DNA from 2 places in the Synechococcus sp. H55.8 genome. Region 2 is predicted to be linked to the other one. Evidence: predicted binding sites of a transcription regulator. Region 2 holds the regulator's gene; the other holds the start of a gene.

Region 1 (3,925 bases), on a different contig from region 2:
GAGCCGGGGTGCCGCCTCAAGGTTGGTCCAACTCGGCAGAAGCAATCACAAAATCCGGGTAGGCCACGTTACCATGCTCGCCCACATCCAAGCCGGCCAGCTCCTCTTCGGCACTGGTGCGCAGGCCAACGGTTGCCTTGAGGATCAAAAACAGGATCAAGCAGGTGAGGAAAGGCCAGAAGAAATAGGCTAGAGCGCCCACAACTTGTACCCCAAATTGGGCCCAGGTCACCCCTGAATCGGCGTGGGCAAACCAAGGGATCCCTGCTGCCAACACCCCCCAAATACCGCAGGTGCCGTGTACCGAAACGGCGCCCACCGGGTCGTCAATCTTCAGCACCGTATCCAGAATCACCGCCGAGATGACCACCAGGATCCCGGCCACCGAACCGATGATCAAAGCTCCCAGAGGGTGGACAGTGTTGCAAGGAGCGGTGATCCCTACCAAGCCGGCCAGCACCCCGTTGGCGGCAAAGGTCATATCCGGCTTGCCAAAATGCGCCCAGCAGGTGATCATCGCCCCAATGGCCCCTGCCGAAGCGGCTAGCAGCGTGTTCATGGCAATCCAGCCGATATCGGGGCTGGCGGCTGTGGTCGAGCCAGCGTTGAACCCAATCCAACCCAAGGTGAGGATAAACACTCCCAGCATCCCTAGGGGCAGGTTGTGGCCGGGAATCGCCCGCGGCTCGCCGTTGGGGCCGTACTTGCCGATGCGAGGGCCAAGCACCATGGCCCCGGCCAAGGCGGAAGCGCCCCCCACCAAATGCACTACGCCCGAACCGGCAAAGTCGATGAAGCCCAGATTTTCCAGCCAGCCGCTAGTGCCACCGTTGTAGTCGCCGAAGAGACCATTCCAGGCCCAGCCCCCCGAGATGGGGTAGATCAGCCCAGAGATGACGACAGAGTAGATGAGGTAGGCCACGAACTTGGTGCGCTCCGCCATGGCCCCGGAAACAATGGTGGCAGCGGTGGCGGCAAACACCATCTGGAAGACAAAGAAGGTGAAGGGCCAATCCCCTGCTTCGTGGGCTTGCTGCCAACTGAAAGCAAACCAGCTCCTGCCAAAGAAGCCAGTATTTTCTCCAAACATCAGGCCAAACCCGATGAACCAAAAGGCGCAACAGCCCATGCAAAAGTCCATCAGGTTTTTCATCATGATGTTGGCGGCATTTTTGGCGCGGGTAAAGCCCGTCTCCACCATGGCGAACCCCGCCTGCATGAAGAACACCAAGGCTGCCCCCACCAGCGTCCAGACAATGTCAGCATGTTCCTGTACGACTTCCGCGTCCTGGGCGAAGGCACTCCCCTGGCCCAATAGGAAAACCAGCGAAATCGTCAGAGCAGCAGTTAGACTCCACTTGGCCAGTCGCCCAAGCCGCTGAGGTAGCGGGTTCTTATGCTTTTGGATCATCGTTGTAGACATGCTTTTCGACTTACCTAAAGTGACGGTACTTTTCACAACGCACTAGTAGATAGGGCAAAAATCCCTCATTTGCCCACTGCAAGCCAGCCTGGGACTCGGGTCGAGCTACCCAGGCTCCAAGACCTTCACCTTCTCTACAGGGCGTCCTGGTTGAGTTCGCCGGTGCGGATGCGAATGGTTTTCTCGACAGGGCTGATGAAAATCTTGCCGTCCCCGATTTCGCCGGTGCGAGCCGCCGCGATCAGCTTCTCGACCACCGTATCCACCAGGTCATCTTCGACCACGATCTCCACCTTCAGTTTTTGCAGGAACTCTACCGTGTACTCGGATCCCCGATAGCGCTCGGTCTGTCCCTTTTGTCGACCAAAACCCCGCACTTCGCTCACCGTCATGCCGACGATGCCGGCGTTGACCAGGGCAATTTTCACCTCATCTAGCTTGAAGGGCCGAATTACAGCTTCGATCTTTTTCATTGGCCTCCCATATCCCCAGCAATTCCGCTAATTTCTAACACTACTAAAACCTGCAAATTGTAAATCTAGATACATTTTCGTTCCTCTACTGAGAATGCCTACCACTCTAGATTTGCTCTCGTCAAGACCAGAAGGCCAAGCCCGGGCCACTCTAAGAAGTCCGCGCCGGCATCTCACGAGCTGGGTCTTTCAGCGGCCGTTGAGGATCGAGGAGAACCCAGACTGGCTGTGACGAGGGCCACCGCCAGCCACCACAGCATTTGTACCTGGGGACGGTACCAGATGGTATCCACTAGGCCGTGGGCCATCATGCCGGTGCAAGCCGCTAAGCCTGCTGCCACCCACAGGCCCTCGGGATCCCGGGAGCTGAGCAAAGTGTTCCAGCCTCTCCAGCCGTGATCCCAGAGCACCAGCAAAAACCAGGCAAAAGCCAGGGATCCGATGAAGCCTGTCTCCACGGCGAGTTGCAGCGGCACCGAGTAGGCCCCAAGGGCGCTGAAGTTGCCCCGCTGGTAGAGGGGATAGACGCGGTTGAAGGCGACATTGCCGGGGCCGATCCCCAAGATGGGAAAGTCGCGGATCATGTCCAGCGCGGCGGCCCAGACGTTGAGGCGAAAATTGTTGCTGGTGTCCAGCCGTCCCCAAAAGAGGCTCTGAGCCCGCAGCCGCAGGGGGCGTACTGTTACGATCGCAAGCAACAACGTGGCTGCCCCCCCTCCCAACAGAGCCGGCAGCGTCCAACGTCGCCAACGGGCTGGCAAGTGGGGGGTTTGCCATTGCGCCAGCAGCACCGCCATCATTCCCAGCGCTGCTAGGCCGCCAATCCAGGCGCCGCGGCTGTAGGTCAGCATCAGGCAGATGAAGTTGACGGCGGTTGTAAACCCAACCAAGAGCTTGATCCCCCAGCCCGGCCAGATGCAAATGGCAGCCAGCCCCAGAGGGAGGAGCGGAACCAGGTAGCCCCCATACAAATTGGGGTTGCGCAGAAAGCTGTACACCCGCGTCAGGCCTGCCAAGCCCGATTCCGGATCCACCCAGGTGGCTAGCTCGGCAGCCCCGTAAAAGTATTGCCGCAGGCCATAGACCCCCATCCCCAAGCTGACCAAGAGCAGGGATCCGACGATCCAATCCCGGAACTGCAGTTGGCGAAGCAGACGCTGCAGCAGCAGATAGCCGGCCAGGTAGAGCGTCAACTTCAGCCAGCCGTCCCGCGCTGCATAGGGAACCGGCGACAGGATTGTGGCCAGGGTGGCTATGCCCCAAAACAGGCCTAGGGGCAGATGGACGGGCAGCCAATTCGGGGTTTCCACCAGCCAGCCCAAGACCACAAGCGCCGCCATAGCCAGCAAAATCAGACCTAGGATGCCGGTGGAGCTTTGGGCCGAAAAAAACCAGTAGAGCAGCACCAGGCCCAAACCGATCCAATCCAAGGTTTGGACGAGCCGGCTGCTTTTGCCCCACTGCCGCAGGGATCCCGACACTCGGCTCAAAAGGCTGCCCTGCCACCAGGACTCGATAGAGAAATCCCGCAGCAGCAGGCCGCGCCATGCTTGCGTTGCTCGTTGCATGACTCCTTCCAACACCCTAGGCTTCAGCTCATCTTCCGAGTTTATATCCCCAGCGGACAGGAGCAAGGGCGGGAAGGCAAGAGGGATCCCCTTTCTAGAAGGCTAATCTTTTCTTCCTGGGCTTGGCTTCAGGACTGGTTGTTTTAGAGGCAGCCCAAGACGAAACAACTTTGGGGGGAATTATCCCCCCATTAAACTGCCCACCCGTCTCTTTTTGGCCGAGAGGTATCCAGAGATTTTGATAGCCTTGTCGAGACCAAGCTCGAAACATCACTTAGGCAACCGAGGCCAACGGGCGAAACTGAGATCCCTTAACTTCTTGGGAATTGAAAGGAGAAATCACCGATCCCGATTTGTCTGCATTCAAGGTTTGAGGATCGCAATAATGAATCTGAACACGGGTAGGACGGCCTAAACCCAAAGCAGATCCCAGGCAGCGAGCCAGAACCTGTACCTTGAAC
Region 2 (3,925 bases):
TGGTGGGGCTGGTAGGCCGCCAAGCGTTCTGGCAAGTTGGCAGCGCTTACCCGGAAGCCATCCAAGGCCACCAGCTCGTCGCCGGCCCAGATGCCTGCTTTTTGGGCCGGGGATCCCATCTCCACTGTGCTGATGCGGTTGCCTTCGCCGTTGAAGTTCAGGCCCAGATAGGGGGAAGGGTCAGGGCGGCTGAAGTGGGCCTTGAGGGTGAGGCCAAAAGGGTGTAGGTGAGCGTTGTAGTCCAGCTCTTCCGTACCTTCCACATAGGCGGCGAAAAAGCGGCCAAGATCGGCGCCGGCTGCCCGCTCAAAGGCCTCCCGCAAGTCTTGGTGGGTGTAGCCTTTCTCAAACCGGCCAAAGCGCTGCCACAAATCCTGCATGGCCGTGTCCAGGGATCCCTGGCCCCCCGAAAGGTGGCGAATGTGCAGATCCAGCAGCCAGCAGACCAAAGCGCCCTTGAGGTAATAGGAAACCTGGCTGTTGAGGCTATTTTCGTGGGGACGGTAGAGTTTGATCCAGGTGTCGAAACTGGATTCCCGCAGCGATTGCACGGCCCGACCCGGAGTACGCTGCAGCCGGCCAATTTGCTCGGCCAGGATCTGCAAAAAATCTTTGGCGCTGAGGATCCCTGCCCGCAGCAAGATGACATTTTCGTAGTAGCTGGTTGCCCCCTCGCAAAACCAGAGGCAGTCCACGTAATTTTCTTGGTTGTAGTCAATTTTCTCCAAAGCCAGAGGGCGCAGCCGCTTGACGTTCCAAGCATGGAAAAGCTCGTGGGCCAGCAGAGCCAAAAAGCGGCGATAGGACTGGGGCCGACGCAGCTCCAGGCCAGAATAGTTGAGGGTGGTGCTGTACTTGTGCTCTAGGCCGCCAAATCCCCCTGCCGACAAATGCACAATAAACCAGTAGCGGTCGTAGGGCAGCCCGCCAAAAAACGCCGCAGTGGCCCGGACAATTTTCTCGGCATCGGCCACCGCTTGCTCCAAATCCAGGGTGCCTGCTCCCCAGACCACGAAGTAATGCGGGATCCCTTCCACTGCAAACGACCGCAACTGGTGCAGGCCCACCTCCACCGGACTATCCACCAGCTCGTCGTAGTCTGCCGCCACAAAAGACTGGCCGGAAGCAGGATCCTCAGAAGAAGAAATCAAAGGTCGCAAACTGGTGGCGATGCGCCAATCAGGCTTGGGAGGGATCACCGTCAAGGTGTAGGGTTCCCGCTCGCGACCGGGCACATAGAAAAAGAGCGCCGCCCCGTTGAAGTAGGCGTGGGTGAGATCCAAATGGTTGGTGCGCACCGTCAGCTCATAGGCATAGACCCGATAGCGAACCTTCACAGCCGAACAGCCCGGCGGCTCGATCTCCCAAGTGTTCTTATCTACCTTCCGCCAGGCCAAAGGGATCCCTTGCTCCGTTGCCGCCTGAAACTCTTGCACATGGCGGGCATATTCCCGCACCAGGTAGGATCCCGGCGTCCACACCGGCAGCCGCAGTCGCAGAGGCACTTCTGGATCCACCTCTTGGATCTGTAGTTCCACCTCCAGCAGATGCTTGGCCGGCTCCGGCATCCGCACTGTGAAATGCTGGCGGCTCAGTTGAGAAGGTGCAGCAACAACAGCCTCCGGGATCCCCATAGGATTTTCCAGTCCACCACTTGCTTCCTACCACCCAGAGCTGGCAAGGCCCCAGTGACAATAGCCCTTATCCTACCCTTGGCTTGGGATCCCTTTGTGGAACAGAAACGAGACCTAAAAACGTAGCCCATGCTACAAAGATGCCTAGGCAGAACCCTCTACCTTAGGGTAAACCCGGCTATTGTTGCCGATTCTGGAGTCGATAGGGTTGCAACTCGGCCCAATGCTTCTAAATTGATCTTACATGGATTGATCTTAGGTATAAACTGACCTCAAAAGGTTGATGAGTATGGTGGTGGCCGTCGCAGAAAAATCTCTGATCACAGCCTTCAAGCAACTGGGAGGCCCTCACCATCCTCCGGTTATCGAAACGTTTGAACGTGGTAAGACCATCTTTTTCCCTGGGGATCCGGCGGAGCGGGTTTACTTTTTGGTGAAAGGAGCTGTCAAGCTCTCGCGGGTCTACGAAATGGGGGAAGAAATTACCGTTGCTCTTCTACGGGAAAACAGCATCTTCGGGGTGCTCTCCTTCATCACAGGGCAGCGCTCCGACCGCTTCTATCACGCGGTGGCCTTTACGCCTGCTGAGTTGCTCTCTCTGCCGATTGAGCAGGTGGAAAAATCCCTGCGGGAGAACGCCGAACTGGCCATGTTGCTGCTCAAGAGCTTGTCTTCCCGCATTTTGCAAACGGAGATGATGATCGAGACGCTGGCTCACCGCGATATGGGATCCCGTCTGGTTAGCTTTTTGCTGATCCTCTGCCGCGATTTCGGGGTGCCTGGCCCGGATGGGGTCACCATTGATCTCAAGCTGTCTCACCAGGCCATTGCCGAAGCCATTGGCTCGACCCGCGTCACCATCACCCGTCTGTTGGGAGAGCTGCGCAAGAAGAAGTACATTTCCATTTACAAGAAGAAGATCACTGTACACGACCCGATGCGGCTGAGCCACCGCTTTGTCTAGAGGGGATGGGGCCTAAACTCTGCCCCCCAAACCAGCCAATGCTCAACTCACCCCTGCAGCTCCGCAGAATCTTTGGGTTCTCTCTCTTAAAGTTTTCTGGAAGCTGACGGGATCCCGGTCAAGGATCTATTAGCCTGTGGGGGGATCTGGCTTTGGCCAGAGCTGTCTAGCCAATTGCTGAGGTGTAACTGTGGAAACGGCCATCGAGTGGATTACCGCCCATGAGATCCTCGACTCGCGAGGACGCCCCACCCTAGAAGCCCTGGTGGGCCTGGCCAACGGAGCAACGGGCTTGGCGCAGGTGCCCAGCGGCGCTTCGACCGGTACCTTTGAGGCCCACGAGCTGCGGGACGGGGATCCCAAGCGCTATGGAGGTAAGGGCGTGCTGAGGGCGGTGGAAAACATTCTTGGCCCCATCCAGTCGGAGCTGCGGGGAGAAGATGCCCTCAACCAAGCCCGCATCGACCAGTTGCTGATCGACCTGGACGGCACCCCCAACAAGTCCCGCCTGGGGGCCAACGCCATTTTGGCAGTTTCTCTGGCGACGGCCAAAGCGGCGGCGGAAGCGGTGGGCCTGCCTCTTTACAAATATCTGGGCGGGCCTTTTGCCAACTTGCTGCCGGTGCCGTTGATGAACGTGCTCAACGGCGGTGCCCACGCCGACAACAACGTGGACATCCAGGAGTTTATGCTGGTGCCCATTGGTGCGGCCAGCTTTCGCGAGGCGCTGCGCTACGGGGCCGAGGTGTTTGCGGTGCTGAAGACGGTGCTACAGCAGAAGGGGCTGTCCACCGGGGTGGGGGACGAAGGCGGATTTGCCCCCGATCTCCCCTCCAATGCGGCAGCTTTGGATCTGTTGCTGACGGCCATCGAACAGGCAGGCTACAGGCCGGGGGAAGATATCGCCTTGGCCCTGGACGTGGCCGCCAACGAGCTGCTGCAGGATGGGCAGTACCACTTCGAGGGCCAAGCCCGTAGCGCCGAGCAAATGGTCAATTACTACGAGCAACTGCTGGCCAACTATCCCATCCTTTCCATTGAAGATGGACTGGCGGAGGAAGACTGGGCCGGCTGGCAGGCCCTCACCACTCAACTGGGATCGCGGGTGCAACTGGTAGGGGACGACCTGTTCGTCACCAACCCAGCCCGGCTGCAGAAAGGCATCGACAGCGGCGCCGCCAATGCCATCTTGATCAAGCTCAACCAGATTGGCACGCTGACGGAGACGGTCTCGGCCATGCACCTGGCTAGCCAGGCAGGTTTTCGCTCTGTGATCAGCCACCGCTCCGGTGAGACAGAAGACACCACCATCGCCGACCTGGCGGTG

Evidence for each region. Region 2 encodes NtcA, which controls nitrogen genes in cyanobacteria. Its sites were predicted from a motif close to GTANCNNNNGNTAC; they were not measured.
Region 1: NW862_RS03680 (P-II family nitrogen regulator) is a predicted target of NtcA. The motif match lies at 1,956-1,969, and genes of this name have one in related genera.

Annotation. Positions count from the first base shown of each region.
Region 1 covers NZ_JANSJC010000005.1:59,054-62,978, reverse strand. Annotated here, with positions in the region: gene NW862_RS03685 (ammonium transporter) at 17-1,423, opposite strand; gene NW862_RS03680 (P-II family nitrogen regulator) at 1,558-1,896, opposite strand; gene NW862_RS03675 (IctB family putative bicarbonate transporter) at 2,070-3,464, opposite strand.
Region 2 covers NZ_JANSJC010000002.1:168,204-172,128, forward strand. Annotated here, with positions in the region: gene NW862_RS01825 (M61 family metallopeptidase) at 1-1,634, opposite strand, end outside; gene ntcA (global nitrogen regulator NtcA) at 1,924-2,598, shown strand; gene eno (phosphopyruvate hydratase) at 2,789-3,925, shown strand, end outside.